One region of the Chitinophaga agri genome, then DNA from elsewhere that is predicted to be linked to it. Evidence: riboswitches for the same ligand, from Rfam matches in the RefSeq annotation. Region 1 holds a riboswitch; the other holds the start of a gene.

What was found. Region 1 has a riboswitch for cobalamin ahead of GWR21_RS27290 (TonB-dependent siderophore receptor). Riboswitches for the same ligand answer to the same signal wherever they lie in the genome.
Region 2: it holds a riboswitch for cobalamin, as region 1 does, so the genes downstream of both, GWR21_RS28840 (TonB-dependent receptor) here and GWR21_RS27290 (TonB-dependent siderophore receptor) in region 1, are expected to answer to the same signal.

Annotation. Positions count from the first base shown of each region.
Region 1 is NZ_CP048113.1:6,817,358-6,825,723, reverse strand. Features, by position in the region: gene GWR21_RS27315 (DUF6934 family protein) at 1-298, shown strand, start outside; gene GWR21_RS27310 (hypothetical protein) at 353-538, shown strand; gene GWR21_RS27305 (DUF3526 domain-containing protein) at 703-2,169, opposite strand; gene GWR21_RS27300 (ABC transporter permease subunit) at 2,186-3,577, opposite strand; gene GWR21_RS27295 (ABC transporter ATP-binding protein) at 3,577-4,284, opposite strand; gene GWR21_RS27290 (TonB-dependent siderophore receptor) at 4,302-6,509, opposite strand; cobalamin riboswitch at 6,683-6,871, opposite strand; gene GWR21_RS27285 (hypothetical protein) at 7,447-8,355, shown strand.
Region 2 is NZ_CP048113.1:7,319,394-7,327,759, forward strand. Features, by position in the region: gene GWR21_RS28825 (alpha/beta fold hydrolase) at 1-304, shown strand, start outside; gene GWR21_RS28830 (alpha/beta fold hydrolase) at 301-633, shown strand; gene GWR21_RS28835 (hypothetical protein) at 893-1,282, shown strand; cobalamin riboswitch at 1,375-1,566, shown strand; gene GWR21_RS28840 (TonB-dependent receptor) at 1,736-3,982, shown strand; gene GWR21_RS28845 (alpha/beta hydrolase family protein) at 4,289-5,128, shown strand; gene GWR21_RS28850 (caspase family protein) at 5,125-8,366, shown strand, end outside.

The DNA.
Region 1 (8,366 bases):
TACGACAGGGGATATCTCCGACACTGCTATCAGTGACAATAAAGATGTTGATGTCATTATGGGCACCATAGGGTCAATTATTTATGACTTTACCAACATATTTCCAGAGGCAATGATCTCAATTGAAGGTACCAATAAGGCAAGAACACGTCTTTACCAAATGAATATAAATAAGCACCTTGAACGAATAACACCCATATTTGATGTCTATGGTTTACTTCCGGATGAATCCTGGGAATCTTTCAAAAGAAGTAAGAATTACCAAGCATTTCTGGGATTAAGGAAGAAAAACGACTGATTACCAAGCTCTTGCACCATTCATAATTTGAGAGAAAAAGACTAAATTTGTATTATGTTACGCAAAACCAAACGGGATATTTTTCAAGAGGTCGGTACTAAGCCATTTATTACCGTAGATCCCGCATTGCCTTCATTCGAAGGGCATCCATTTTTTGAAAAAAAAGCAATTGCAGCAAAGAAGCTTCTCAGTCGTGTTGGTTTACCAAAAAAGTTAAAACGAAAATTTAACAACGGCTAGATCTTTATAACTGGCTCTAAAAGCCATTTACAGGAATTAGGAATTCGTTCTAATAACAGCTTGTATAAAAATAAGAGCGCTCATGATGCTAATTATCATGACCGCTCTTTATTCATGGGAGACTATTGTACCAATAATTCCTACCTGCCCCGTCATCCGGCATCCTATTTAATGACATGCAACAGCCGCCGGTAACCAAACACGATCATCAGCCCCGTAATACCTGCATAAGCGAAAACAGGAATGTACACATTGAGCCAGTCAAACCCTGCGTATACCTGCTGTTTAAAACGGGGAATCCTGGCGGCATCTTCTACAGTAAATGTTCTATAGGTTTGCTCGGATGCCATCTTCGGAAAATAAAAGCGCTGCGTTTCCTTTCTGAACGTATCCACTGCAATACTGAACTGATTGAACTGATGCCAGTGTGTACCGGCAAAAGCAGCCAGCTGTTCCTGCAGCGTAAGTGCAGGACTGAGCAACTGCAACTGACGGATAGCATCCTGTTGCCGTGCTATCTGCCCATATAGCTTACGCTCCGCTACTTCTGCTGCGGCATCTTTGATCTCCTGGCTTTTATACACGATCACGCCATAACCGTATACCATGCCCGGGGTCACAACAGACGCCTGGCGGATCATGGTCCGCGGATTATTAAACACCTCCTTCGTCAGCTCCTGTCCATCTTTTTCAAAATAGCTGTTTAAAGCCTTTCTTTCCTCGTTCACCATCGAAATGCGGCTAGGTATCGGGTAGACCTTATTCAGGCCGATCTGGAGGATATTAGGCACTATTATGCCGGTAAACAGCCAGATGAAGATCAGCGTCATGGCATTCACGGTGGAGGACAGGGAAAAACTGTTCACAAACAGCGACAGTCCAAACCAAAAGGCGAAGTACAACGATACGTAGGTGACCGTCCACCACCAGTTGACCGTCGACAGGAAAGCGCCCCCCAGCAAGGCGACCAGGACGGTAGTCACCAGCAGCCAGAAAAACAGCATAAACAATATGTACCGGATAGCAATGCGGAAAGCGATTAACCTGGCCAGCGACTGATTGCTCGTCTTCAGTAATACCCAGGTACCCTGCTCCTTTTCAGCAGACAGCACATTATAGGTGAACACGATGATCAGCAATGGGAAAAGATAGATCACAACAAAAGCGAAATCAAAGTTGCCGATGAACTGCAGGAAGCTGTTGGCAATTTCACCATCATAGGTCAGGTACTGTTTCTTATTGATGTATACCTTGTAGTAGAAGGGCTGCAGATCACTTTGCCCGATGGAGATCGCCTGTAGCGGGAACGGCTCCTTTATCGCATATTGCGGCCCTTCATTCCTGGCGGTGTTATAGGCAAAGGTCGGATCATCCCAGATAAAACCCGGATAGACCATATTATTCGCCTCAATCCTTTTTATCCGTGTCACCAGACTATCCGTGATCTCTTTGTTATAGGCATGTACCTTATCAATCGTGCTTAACTGTTTTTTATGCATACTACTGCCGATCCACAGCGCAGACAGCAGCATAAAAAATATAATTGTAAACAGATATACCAGCACCTTGTTCCTAAGCAGTAGTTTTATTTCGTGCTTCGCAATTATACGCAGCATGTTCTTATTCATCATTACGGTCAGTTATTCGTCAGATCTTCATCCTACGATATGAAAAAATCATCAGTACGATTGTACCCACCACCCAGCACAACAACACTCCGATCGCTTCGATGGATGCTGCCAGCCGCCGGAATGTATCAGGGGGCTCGTATCTGAACTGCGGCACTGTCTTCCAGAAGGCATTGGTCGCTTCGGTGTTCTTCTGATAGAAATCATCTACCATCACTCCTATCCTCCTTCTGTGCTCTTCTGCTTTCTGTGCAAAGTCATTATGCGTATCCATGTCGGTAGCTGTCATATGCATGGAGAAATCGCGGAATGCAAGGAACGGGGAAAAAAGTGACAACGACCTTACCAATGCATCCTGCTGCGCCTGATTTTGTTCAATAGCACCGTAGGCCCTGTCCATCACCTTACCGTCAGATTCTTCAAAGTATTCGATCGTGATGGGAATGAAAAAGACCGGCAACTGTTGTATGCTATCCACGTGATACTGTTGTAGCGTCCTGCGTAGCAGCAGCTCTCTTCTATAGTCTTTGGTACCTTCTCCGTCTACGCCATATTGCATTTTATTAAAGGTATCAGCTTCGAATTCAATAGAGGTGATAGAAGGATGTACTTTCTTTGAGATCTCTGCCGCGAGACGTGGAATCAGGAATACGCCGGCGAGCCAGCATCCGGACAACACCACCAGCGACAACGTCGAACTTCTGGTAATAAGAGATACCGAAACGGCCACACTTGTGAGGATGGCAGAAAACACGATCAACCCTGATACATATATCAGGTAATTATAGATAACAGCTCCCAGATCCGCATCGCTCTTCAGCAACAGCATGAACGCCGTAACTGCAATGATGGCAATAATGGCAAACACCACACATAAACAGGCGATCAGTTTACCGATATAGATATCGCGCTTTGTTGCACGGGAACTCAGCAGCATCTTGATCGTACCATTCTCCCACTCTTTGGAAAAGATATTATGACAGATGAGGAAGATGAACAACGGGAAAATGAACTGAATAAGATAGGCAATGTTCAGGAAGCCGAAACTTTTCAGACTGGTAGCATCTGTTACCTCTTTGAATTTGATGATCCCTCTTTTATGTGGTTCCAGGTAAAAAGAGTTACCTGTATAGTCTTCGATCCCGTTGTCGATCATCGCCAGGCCGGCAGTCGGCTTATAGGCATAGAAGCCAAAATGAGCGCCCAGGTGCGGGTTTTTATTCCCCTGGCTGATAAACTGTTTATAGGTCACCTCCTGCGATTCCTTCAGCATCTGGCTGTGAGACACATAGTAGGAGTAGCCATTGTAGAGGGAAAGCGCGATCAATACCAGGAGTCCGCCCATCATCCAGGTCATTTTTGATGTCCGGAAGATCTCTCTGAGTTCTTTTCTAACAATGTGTGCTATCATCAGATCTCTTCTTTAACAACGTCAATATACAACCTGGTGAGCTCCGCATGAGAAACAGCAGCAGCATTCATCTCATGTCGTAATTTACCTTTGTGCATGATACCAATACGGTTACCGAGATTCTTTGCCATCAGCAGATCATGCGTAGCCATCAGTGTAGATACGCCCTGTTCACTCAGGCGGGTGATGATCTGGGAAAATTCATTGCTGGCATGCGGATCAAGACCCGAAGTGGGTTCATCCAGGAATAGGGCCCTGGCCTTCTTCACCAGCGCAATGGCGATGCCTACTTTCTGACGCATGCCCTTCGAATAGGAGGATACGCGCTTATCTAAAGCGTTACTTTGCAAGCCTGCCGTTTGCATGTATGTTTCCAGCTCCTTTCTTGAATAACTGAAACCAGATAGTCCGCTGAAATATTCAAGATTCTCCATACCACTTAGTGTAGGATAAAGGTTGACGATCTCCGGAATATAGGCCACCAGATTCCGGGTAGCGGCATTATTCACGGAGACTTCCTGTCCGTCAATAATCGCCCTGCCGGCAGTAGCAGGTATGAAGCCGAGGAAGATATTAATAGTCGTTGATTTACCGGCGCCATTAGAGCCCAGCAAACAATATACCTCACCTGTTTTAATTTCCAGATTAAGTTTATCGAGGGCAATATGCTCGCCATATTGTTTCGTTAAGTTCTCTGCGATCAGCATATAAGGTTGTTGATGTTTTAGAAGTTGTATCCAAGGGAAAGACGACCATTGGCAGATGCCTGCGGTACCCAGTAATAGAGACCGTTCCTGTACCAGGGCGTGGCGATGAGATCCCTGTTAAGCAGATTATTCACCAGCAGGTTCACCCTGATATGTTTGTACTTCCATCCCAGACCAGCATCTACCCGGAAGAAGTCAGGCGTTTTATGCTGTGTAGCGGTAGCGTATCTTTCGCCACGTCCGCCCTGGTACTGATAGCCAAGGGAGAAGGAAACAATGTGATAGCCCGCTACAGGCAGCTGATAATTCAGCCATGTATTCTGCACGTGTTTCACATACATAGGTGTCGGCGTACCTTCAAGGAGCTTGTTCACATCATGTGTGATCTTCGAATCGTTGTAGGCATAGTTTATCACTACATTCAGGCAGGTGGTCAGTGCACCAACGATATCTACGTCAATACCTTTTGAGCGGGTCTCTCCCACCTGGATCTTATACTGGTTGTTTTCAGGATCGGCGGACATGATACCAGCGCGGCGAATATTATATACCGCCAGTGTGGTGTTCCATTTCCCATCCATCCAGTTCTTCTTGATACCTAGTTCATAGTTCTCTCCTTTAAGCGGCCTGACAGCTTCCCCTGTCCTGATGATACCAGCCTGTGGCACGATGGTCCTGTCGTGCAGTCCATATATGGTGAACGACGGCAGCACGCTATAACTGATCCCTATACGGGGTGTGAACACTTTATCAGATGATGTGGTTATTACATTGGAGACGTTGTTATCCGTAGTGATACCTGTAAATCTGCCACCTACTGTTATTCTCAATTTGTTACTGAACATCGATACTTCGTCGAGTGCATACAAAGAGTAATAAGCTATTTTCTGGTGGGTATTTCCATTATGCACCCCACCGGGAGTATGGTATACGGGCACCTGTTCGTTATAATCAGGGTGAGTGATATCCAGCGGGTAATAGGTCAGCTGCGTCGCACCGGTGGCGTCTTTGTAGGTATCGTAGGACACGTAGCTGTCCGCTGTAAATCTCTTCTGATTCATATCCACACCGGCGAGCAACTGATGTTTGAAACGACCGGTATGGAAGGTGCCGTTCACAAATGCCTGTTGCGAGAACACCTGTGTTTTATCGAGATCATACTTCGGGTTACGCAGTAATACATGCGGATCAGCATTATTCACACCAGTTACCCACATATAAATACCCTCTTTGTTATTCTGCATCAATGCACCTCTGGCGGTGAATGTCCAGTTGTCATTAAATGCGTGTGAGAAAGTGAGAAACGCAGTGTGATCTGACACACGATAAGGCGGGAGATCTTTCGCGGTGATCGTAAAGTCGTCCGGCAACGTACCAAAGCCATCAGGCGTCATGACGATAGGGCTCATCAGGCCATACCTGAATTGCTGGAAGGTATATTCAGCAGTAACGGAAGTGCGGTCACTGATGCTGTATTTTAGTACAGGCGCTACGAGGAAGCGTTTGTTAAAATCGTACTTCACGAAGGAGTTGCTACGCATACCCATTGTGTTCAGGCGATACAGCAGCTTTTTGTTCTTTGTCAGCGTACCCTCCAGATCAGCGGCTACTCTATACAGGTCCCAACTGCCGAGCATCACATCGGCAGACTGCCTTGTTCTGCCGGTGGGCTGTTTAGTCATTACATTAAATGTGCCCGCAGGGTCGCCTATGTTACTCATGAACAGCGAAGGACCTTTGATAAATTCTACTCTGTCAATGATGGCTACATCTTCCGGAACCGGCCCTCTGTAGATCGGCGTCAGGTCAATACCATTGCGCAGCGAAGAGATCTGTCCACCGCGCATGAACATATAGGGCCCGAGGTTGTTAGAGACTTCCTGTCTGATCACACCGCTGACATTACGGGAGATACCTTCCGTCATATTCAGGCTGGCCTGATCGCGGATGATCTCCGGTCCTATCTCCTGTATATGCTGGGAAAGGTTGAGGAGCGGCGTTTGCAGGCGTAAGGCACTGGATACAGTATGCAGGCTGTATTGCTTATAGTACCTGGACAAAACATTTACCGTATTCAGCATCCGCCCTGTATCCCGAACGTATCCAGGCGTGCCGGGTGTACCCCGGTAGCTGAGTGAATCGTGAAAGTTACCTTCTGTGGCTGTTTGTGCATTTGCCATACAGCAGCAGAGGGATACGAAAGCAGTAGTAATAAAAAACTTCATTGCAGGTGAATGACTAAGGTAATAGTGATATTGATGTCGTTGTTACACTACAATGCAGAATGGAGGAAATAAGTCGTCATACAGGCATATGCAAAAATGGCCGGATCTATAGGAAATGACCGGCTTATCAGGTTATGCATATCAGCTTAACAACTGCTTCATTCCACGAAAGCATTGTCAATACAGTAAAGGCAGGTCTCCTGACTTGTAACATTTTACCGTCCTTCCCATCCGCTGGCAGCGAACAGTGGACAACGAGGGTAAAACCTGGAAGTTACTTACAGTTGCGGGACAGCTTGTGATTTACACACAATTCCCTTTTAATTCCGCGTAAAGCGGACACCTCTGCTATTTGATGATGTGTATAGAAAAGAACTTGCGGCGGCGAAGTTAGTCCTTTTTAGAAGAATAATAGCGAAGAATCACCATTTCGCTGCGGAATACGATGCAGTGAATCGCCGGAATCGCGCTACACGTGGCTATCTGCCCCAGCAAAATGATCATATTATTCTGAAATAAATATTCTAAAAATGATCTCTGTATTCGCAAACTGTTTTAAATTCATATCACGTATTAAAACTGATTTCACAAATTGTAATTTAACAAACATGCACACAAGATTACGTCTCAATCTGTCCGCAGCGTTGCCTTTACCTGATCTCTCAGGTTTGCGCACGTCTCCATGTCTGTCTGTCCTTTCCCTCTCTCTGTCAGCCCTTTCCTCCGCTCTATACCTACTAGCCCTACTACCCCTACTACTACTACTAGCCCTACCAGTCCTACTATAATTCCCCAGGACACCCGTTAGCCCACAAATCAACAATTTAATTACACCCTAACTATAACTTTTTACGCGCGTAGTCGTGTGCATAATAGCCTGTGCATATATACGACCTGGCGGGTATTAACAACTATTCTTTTATCTAAAATTTACAACATGTACAATTTCTCCCATCTTGCTTTCCTCATCAATGAGGACATTCCAAAACAATTGCACAAAACGAATGTGCTCAGTAACCACTTTATTAACAGGATCATCACGCCCGGTGCATGGAAACGTGCCAACCTGGATATGCAACTCTTATCAACCGTCAAAAGTGCACCGAATGAAGAAGCAATACGAATCGCCATCAGGTCAACACAATATGATATTGTAGCGCTGACTGATAAACTGATACAATGGTTGCCTGACGGAGAAAGCGAATGGATGCACAATTATAGTCCTGGTGACGAAACAGGCAACACGTTTAAATATCTGCACAAGGTATTGTATGATCTGTTCGTCTACATGGAAGCGAATTTCCCGCGGTATATGGATCGTGAATACAGATTACCCGCTTACAGTAAGCATCTGCACAGCATCCAGGTCATAGATGCGCTGGTCACTGTAAAGATCTCGCCACTCTTCCGGTCTCTTGACAGCCGTCTGCAGCAGATCGTTCTTGCACCATTGGAAGAGGCTATCCTGCCGGCGCCTGATGCACCACTGACCTACAATCGCCGGCATTACACAGCCAGACTTGCCCGTGAGCTGGTCAGGTTTGTGAGAGATGAAAATGGCGACGAAAAGCAACTGCATGACCGGCTGCAATGTATTGATTTCAACTGTAAGGAATATATTGGCTATCTGACCACACAATTCGCAGCAACCTATGCAAACAGTAATATCAGAGAACAGTATATCTGGCTGATAACCCAACGAAAAAGAACGGCGCACCTGCTGGTAGAAGATGGCATATCATTCATGGCAGATCAGCAGCCACTGAAGATCCACCTGGATAACTGGTTCAAATGGGAAATATATTACATCAGGCAGCTGATGCAACTTGAAACAGCCGGTAATTAACATTCATCATC
Region 2 (8,366 bases), 500 kb from region 1:
TTATGATACCAGATCGATAGCTGGTATCATAAGTCGTTTTATCAGCCATTTGCATATTGATAAGGTACACCTGGTATCACATGATGTGGGTAGCTGGGTCGCGGTATCTTTTGCGTTGTATCATGAAGCGCAGTTAAATACGCTGACAGTAATTGACGCCGCTATTCCGGGTTTATGTCTGACGACATCTTTAAACCCGCTAACGCAGGCAGGATCTGGCAGTTTTATTTCCACGCCGTGGCCGATATACCAGAAACATTGGTCGTGGGCAGGGAGAAGGAATATCTGGCCTGGTATTTCATGAATAAATCTTTTGTGAAAACGGCCATCAGCGAGGAAGACCTGGATGTATATGTGCGCGCTTACACAGGGAAGGAGCGTCTGCAATATGGTTTCGAATATTACAGGGCATTTACCACCAGTGCGCAGGTCAACAAAGCGGGCGTACATCGTTTACAGATACCTGTATTGGCCCTGGGGGGACAATATGCGCTGGGAGCGTATATGGGCGCTGCGTTGCAACAGATGGCCGATCCGAAGGTGATCGTTGTCGGAGATGCAGGACATTATGTGCCGGAAGAACAACCAGTGGCTACGGTACAATATATCCTGGAAATGATAGACAACAGATAGACATCACGACTCAGTACAGGTTCTTTCCGTTTGAAACGTCATTATACCCGTTTCATTCGTTCGGCAATACACGCACCGGATATTTAATGCCATATTTGTTATCAAATAATTAGCAGTAACAATTGCTGCGTTTAGCGCAATTGAGACAGTTGTAGGTCTAAGCAGATCACCGGCTATTCTTAGCCGGTGTGTGTATTTGTATACGTTAGTAAAAGCCAGGTAAAATCGACTATATTTGACGTGTATTTATCAACAGACCATGAATAAATTCATCCTGGCTACAGTAGTGTTAGCCATTGCTATTTTCTTTTTTGCGTCACGTTATGCAGCACAGTATCAGGTGGCAACGAAAGGTACAGTAGTGAAAATGTTGTTAACCGACAGACCCACTTTTTGTGAAGGGGGAAAATCATTGCAGTCACAGGCGGCCTTTCAGTATAATGGTATGACATATAAAAAAAATGTCAGCCGGTTTTTCTGTAGCAAACATTTTGTCGGCGAATACATGGATATGCGATATCTCAGAGGACATGAACTGGTATTATATCCTGATGAGGTGATGGGATCCTCTTTTTATCTGATAGGATCGATACTATTGTTAATGATAATAGGAGTTGTGATGGTGTTCCGATCAGGGAAGCTTAGGTAGCAGCCATGTTCCTGCATGAGCCGGAAATTTTAATACCCGGGCGTACTTGCCAGCCAAAATCATATATTTGCGCCCGTTCAGTTCTTTTTTCTTTCCCCCCGACGGGAAAAGGTTCTGCTTAACCGCAGATTAATAGGGAATCGTGTGTAAATCACGAACTGTCCCGCAACTGTAAGTAACACACAAAGTTACTGCCACCGAATGTCCACTGTTCGCCATAGGCGGATGGGAAGGACGGCAGTCACGTTACAAGTCAGGAGACCTGCCTTTTCTTTGCTGGCAATGCTTTCGTGGAATGAAGCAACGTTAGGTCCGGAGGTTTTGCGTCCGGAGTGGCTTTATTTCAGGGCTAGGTATGTACTGACGCAAGCCTTCAATCTTTCTTGTATCCATCTCTGACAGCATGGTAAAGTCTGGAAGAACAATGTTTCATTATTCTTTATCAACTTATCAATGCAAACTACTACAACTATTGCTGCGCCGGACAGCAACCCTTTGTCTGTGTTCGTTCCTGAGCGCCGTATTCCCTTTTGTAAGCAGTCATTTGCTATGTGTGTGATGCTTTGCTTTATGCAGATCATGCTGCCTGTTACGCCCAGCCATGCACAGCACATACCTCATCCTGCCAATGATCATTTGCACGGTCAGCTCACTTCAGATACAGGACGGCCAAGGCAGCTGTCGGCCGTTACCGTTAGCACCACACAGCGTGCTTCCTTTACCGGCATCAACAAAATTGGTGTTCCCGTAAGAGATATACCGCTCACCACCAGTGCTGTTTCTGCCCATACACTTGAACAGCGGGGCATAGACGATCTCGGTGATGCCATGAAGAATACTACTGGTGTAAGAGCCAATAATACTTATGGTGGTTTTCAGCATTTTACCGTACGCGGTTTTAATAACTTCGTATTACTGGTGGATGGTGTAAGGGATGAACGTCACAATATCTCTACCAGTGCACCGAGCACCAACCTGGCTAATATTGAGCGCATCGAGGTCTTAAAAGGCCCGGCATCTGTATTATTCGGTCACTCTGCACTGGGAGGAATTATCAACCTGGTGCGCAAGCGTCCTACCAGAGAGCAGCGTGCTGATTTCTCCGCCACCTATGGCAGCTTCAATACCCGCCGTATGCGTGCGGGTGCAGGTGGTCCGTTATCTGGTACCCTCTCATACCGCGTTGATGTGGGTTTCTCTGAAACAGATGGTTACCGTCGGTCGGGTGTCAATACCAACAATGCTTATCTGGCATTAGAATACACGCCTACTGCCCGCGATAACTTCTATTTCACTGTTGGTGCAAACAAAGATAAATACGACACTGATGCAGGTATCCCCATGCTGGAAGGAGGAAGATTGGCGCCGGGACTGGACGTGAATACGCGGTATAACGATCCTGCTGACTTTCTGAAAAACACGCGTTATGATTTCCAGCTACGCTATACACATCAGTTTAGTGAAGCATGGCAGTTGTCTGATCAGCTGTCCTATTCTGATGACAACATTGACTACTTTTCCACAGAGGAACTGCGCTTCAACGAAGCACTGGATTCATTGACACGTTCCTCACCATTATATTTTAATCACCTGACCAGACCCCTGCAGAACCAGCTGGAACTGACATATACAACGAAGACTGGTGGTATTGAACATAAATTACTGGTTGGTTATTCGCTAAGCATCCTCGACAGAAAAACCTATAATGGTAATATTTTCGGCGCAGGACTACATACCACTATAGCTGTTCAGGATCCTGTGCTGAATCAGGGTGATCTTGATTACTATCGTACGCAATACCGTGCTACACAAGAGCGTGTACATGGATTCTATGCACAGGAATGGGTAAGGTTGTCCGAAAAAGTGAAAGGTTTGATAGGTGTACGTTACGATATTTTCCGGGGAACTTATTTTACTAATAAGGTGGATCGCGCAGACCATGTGACAGATAAGGGAGTAAAGACGAATATCCCTTCTTCCGCATTTACCTATCGTGCAGGTCTGGTATATCAGCCAACAGAAATGTGGTCGGTATACGGTTCTTATTCCACTTATTTCAAGCCATCAAGAAGAGTAGCGCCTAACGGAGAGACCTTCGATCCGGAAGATGGATATCAGGCAGAAGTGGGCACCCGCCTGGAGTTAGGTAATACCTGGGCACTGAATGGAGCAGTTTATTATATGCGTAAGAACAATCAGGTGGAAAGTTTACCCGGGGGTGTATACAAGCGTGTAGGCTCCGCTGATTCCAAAGGCTACGAACTGGAGTTCCAGGGTTCACCACTAGCCGGTCTTGATGTGAATGCAGGGTATACTTTCACAATAGCAAAGTACCGGCCGTTTGCCGGCGATAACGTCAACCCTGTCGCAGGCAGGACGGTGGCACTGGCGCCCAGGCACATGGCGAACGTATGGGTCAACTATCAGTTGCAGCGTACGGTATTACGCGGACTGAGCGCCGGTATAGGTGCTAATTATATGTCTGATACCTATGCAAACAGTAACAACACTTATGTATTACCAGCATATACAGTGACCGATGCCGCGATCGGTTATCAGATAGGCAGGGTAGGGCTGCGGCTGAATGTAAATAACGTAGTCAATAAGCGATATTTTGCTAATGTCATCATCACTAACCAGTTCTATCCCGGCATTACACGCAGTTATTTACTGACGCTTAAATACGCTCTACAGAAATAACCACCTCCCGCCTGGTCTTTTTTATAAGGAAGGTCAGGCGGATATTCCCGCTTTATATGCGCACGATGCGCCAGCTGTTCAGTTTCCCCCATGAATCTTTGACATTCCTGGTAGATATAGTCTTCTGATTCCGGGTATAAGGGAGTCATATATTTTATTAGTTGTTATCCCGGTAGCATTAAAGTGCCAGGGTAAAATATTGTTGATTTTTGAATTATAGCATAATTTTAAACTATTGCCCTGTCAGCCACGTTATTACACCATTGACTGTTTACAGATTCCCCCAACATCTAAAACTATATTGATATGCCCCGTATACTAGCCGTTCATGGCATTGGTCAGCAGTATAAAGCAGATGAAGTAATTCATAGTGAATGGTGGCCTTATCTCGCAGGAGGGTTGCATAACGTTAATGTAGACATTGTAAAGGAAGACCTGGTATGCCCTTTTTATGGCCATTTATTCAGAAAACAGGATCTGCTCAGCGGCGATGATAAGTATGATCCCAAAGATATGACTACAGAAGAGATAGCGCTGATGGAGGCATTGCTGGAAGAAGCCGTCATCCAGGAGCCCGGTAAAGTCGCCGGCAGGGAAGTTTTTGCGCAGCAGCATCTGGGCACCCCGCAATGGGCACAATGGGGTATCAGGATGTTATCCAGAAGTAAGTTCTTTGTGAATATCAGCCAGCACATGATGATGGGAGACCTTAAACAGGTGGTGCGTTATATGAATGACAAAGCTATACGGGAGGCGGTTATTGAGAAAGTGATGAATAAATTTACAGATGATGTGAAGATTGTTATCGGACATTCCCTGGGCGCTGTCGTGGCTTATGAGTGCCTGTTCCGTAAGCCTGAACATCCGGTTTGTTTTATTACCATGGGATCACCGTTGGGGATCAATAACCTTATATTTGATAAGTTAAGACCCGCCCCTCAGAAAGGTAAGGGCACATGGCCGCCTGTAAAGAACTGGACCAACATTGCTGATAAGGCAGACCTGGTAGCGTTGAATAAAAAACTGGATGGGCTTTTTGGGCCTGGTATCACGGATATCGTTGTGGACAACGGTGCGCATGCACACGATGGCACGCATTACCTCTCTTCGTCTGCTATTGCTAAAACCATTGCAGCTAACTTATGAAAAAGATCCTCATCGCAGCAGGGACAGCCCGGTATGCATATCTGCCAGACCACGAACAACGCCCTCAGCTAACGGAGGTCGTTGCCAAGATAAAAGCCGCCTTTTCAAAAGATATGCACTACGAACTGGCACTTGAGCATATTAGTAATAACCCTTCCTCTAATCAGCTACGGGATGAACTGGATGACTGGCTCGGAGATCCGCAGCGAAGTGGGGATGACTGGGTGGTTATATATTACACGGGGCATGGAGAGATACTCGATAGCGGAAGTTTGTATCTGTGGACCAGTAATTATAGATCAGGTAAGCATGCTGCTACTGCGTTTCTTTTCAGTCAGCTGGCGGATATGGTCGCAGGGCGTACGGCCTCCGGGGAAAACCGGCGAACCAAACGGATACTGTTCATCCTTGATACCTGTTACGCTGGTGCCGGTGCCAATGAGATAATGGAAAAGATAGGTCGCTATTTTACACATGATTCCAGGAGTGGTATGTATTATGTCCTGGCGGCCTCTTTTCCTAATGAACCTGCCCTGGCAGGTGGGTTGTCTGATGCACTCCTCGCATCACTGGAAGAGTTGTCGCAAAAGTCAAAGCAACAGCAGTATATTTTTTTTGATCAGATCAATGCGGCGATCAACCAACGGCTTGGCGCTTATAAAGCTTATTTTGTAAATGTGACGTCAGCAGATGAAGTGCAGCAATTTTTTCCGAACCCTTATTGCGAGGCAAATAGTGTTGCTACGCCGGTAGCGGCAACAACTTTTACCCCTGCTGAGCTGCAATGCTTAAAAGGCATAAATATAAATGAGTTCAGAAATTACTGGGCGCCAAATGCAAGAGGAGTAACGGCCGAAGTGGAATCCGGATGGTACTTCACCGCAAGGACAAAGTTGCTGAACGAGATAGCAGTATGGCTGAAAGATAAGGCTGCTGATCCCATGCTGATCGTGACTGGACCTGCTGGTTCGGGCAAGTCCACTATACTGTCGGCAATCGTCTTGCTGGCACAGGAAATAGCAGCAGGACTGACAGAAAGGTATACTATTGACAAAGAAGATGTCCGGCAGTTCCGCCGGCTGGACCTTGCGATACATGCAAGGGGTAAAACGCCTGATGATACTTTACATATTATAGCAGATGCGATAGCGGTAAAACCGGAAATGGAAGCGGTGCTGGCACAACTGCAGACGAGAGGGGACTATTTTATGCTGATGGATGCACTCGATGAAGCAGTAGATCCTCAGCGTATCTGTAATCAGCTGTTGAAACCACTCAGCAAGGTATCCGGCATCAGGATACTGATCGGTAGCAGACCGGAAGCAGTGAGAACGCTGGGGGAGGACTTACCTATGTTGTATATTGATGATGCTAAATACATCAGCTACAGCGATTTTGAATTGTATATTTCAAGAAGATTGACAGGTATTACGGCTTACAGGTCCACTGATCACCTTACGGATGATATAGAGTACCTGCGGGCGGTGAAAAAGATTGCCGGGAAAGCATACCCCAATTTTCTCATCGGCCGCCTGGCTACGGCTGCGTTGGAAGCTGCAGGTACCGATATCGCCAGTTTCAATCAGCAGTTATTTGAGTTTCCCGCTTCAGTGAACGCGGCATTTGATCTATACCTCCGCCGGTTCAATGAGCACTATGAACTGGTCAGGGATATATTGCGTCCCCTGGCCTGGTCGCATGGATCGGGTTTTCCCTGGGACCATATCTGGTCGGCATTAGCCAATGCGTTTTCCGGAAAGGAATATCATGATGATGATATTCGCTGGGTGATTAACAATGCAGGCTCATTCATAGTAGAAACGCTGGAGTTCGGCCGTTCTGTTTTCAGGTTGTATCATGAGGCAATGGTGGAGTTTTTGAAAGGAGATATGGATGAAGTAGCCGCAAATCGTCTTATAGTCAGGGCCCTGGTAAAGACAGTTCCGTTGCTGGATAACAGGGAAAACCGTGACTGGCGGATGGCACATCCCTACCTGCTGCATTATCTGCCTGGACATGCGGCTATAGGACATGATCTGGAATGGCTGACTAATGATCCGCTATTCCTGCTTTGTGCGAACGACGTTAAACTGCACACCGTCCTGATTACAAACAATAGCCAGGTATCTCCGCAGCTGCTGGATGTATATCAGAGTGCTGTGCACCACATCAGGGAGAAGAATCTTGCGGAAGCAGCAGTTTATCTGCAGTTGAGCGCCTGGAAGTACAGCTTGCGATCGTTTTATATGCATTATGCATGGGCAGTGATCAATGGCCCCTGGAAGGTGATATGGGCCACATGGCTTCCGCCGTCTTCCAGTAATGAGATCGCACATGGTATGACGCATATTAGTGCACTGACAACGGGTAAATGGGGTGAGCAACATGTGGTGGCTGTATGCCGTTCAAATGGAACGGTTGAAATATGGGACATGGAACGTTCTGCAAAGATCTTTACCCCGGACACGGGCATGAAAGATGGCGCAGTAGCCATGGCGCTGGCAGCAACCAGATCCGGAGCGGTGCTGGTGATGGGATGGTCAGGGGGCCAAATGAAGACGATCAACCTGGATACCGGAGAAGTACTGTCGCTTAATACCGGATACAAGATTACACTGCTCCATACAGCAAAGAGGAACGGAGAGGATGTGTGTATTATCTACTATAACAGATCTGCTATCGCTATACGCGCATTGGCAGGGCTGGAACTGATATTGAAAAGAGAGAACATGGCCGAAAATGCGTTGTATAGCATAGACGATGTAAAAGTTGGTCAACAGCATTGTTTACTGGCCGTTGGAGACCATTTAGTGGCAGATACCGGTGGAACGGCAAGTAATATCCTGCTGTTCTCAATGGACGATCTGACGACGGTCTGGTCTAATTCTCCTTCAAACAGAGGTGTTTTCGTCGATGTTCAGGTGCAGCAGCTTTTTAATACTACGATAGCTGTTATCTCACAGGACAACTGGGGCCCAACGGAGATCTGGGACCTGAAGCGGGGCGCGAAATTGTTCCGGGATAATCAGACTGGCACCTACTCCTGGATCTATCCTGAGGGAAACAGGTTGTATCTGTTCACTGTGTTTATGTCCAGACTCAGGAGACTGGAAGTGCAGTACGATAAGGTGTTACGACAGCTTTCAGGTAGCGATGACTATACCTATCCGGATGTGATGCTGACAGGTAAACCATATCGTACACTTCAAGTGAATGGAAGAGAGCAGTTGCTGACCGT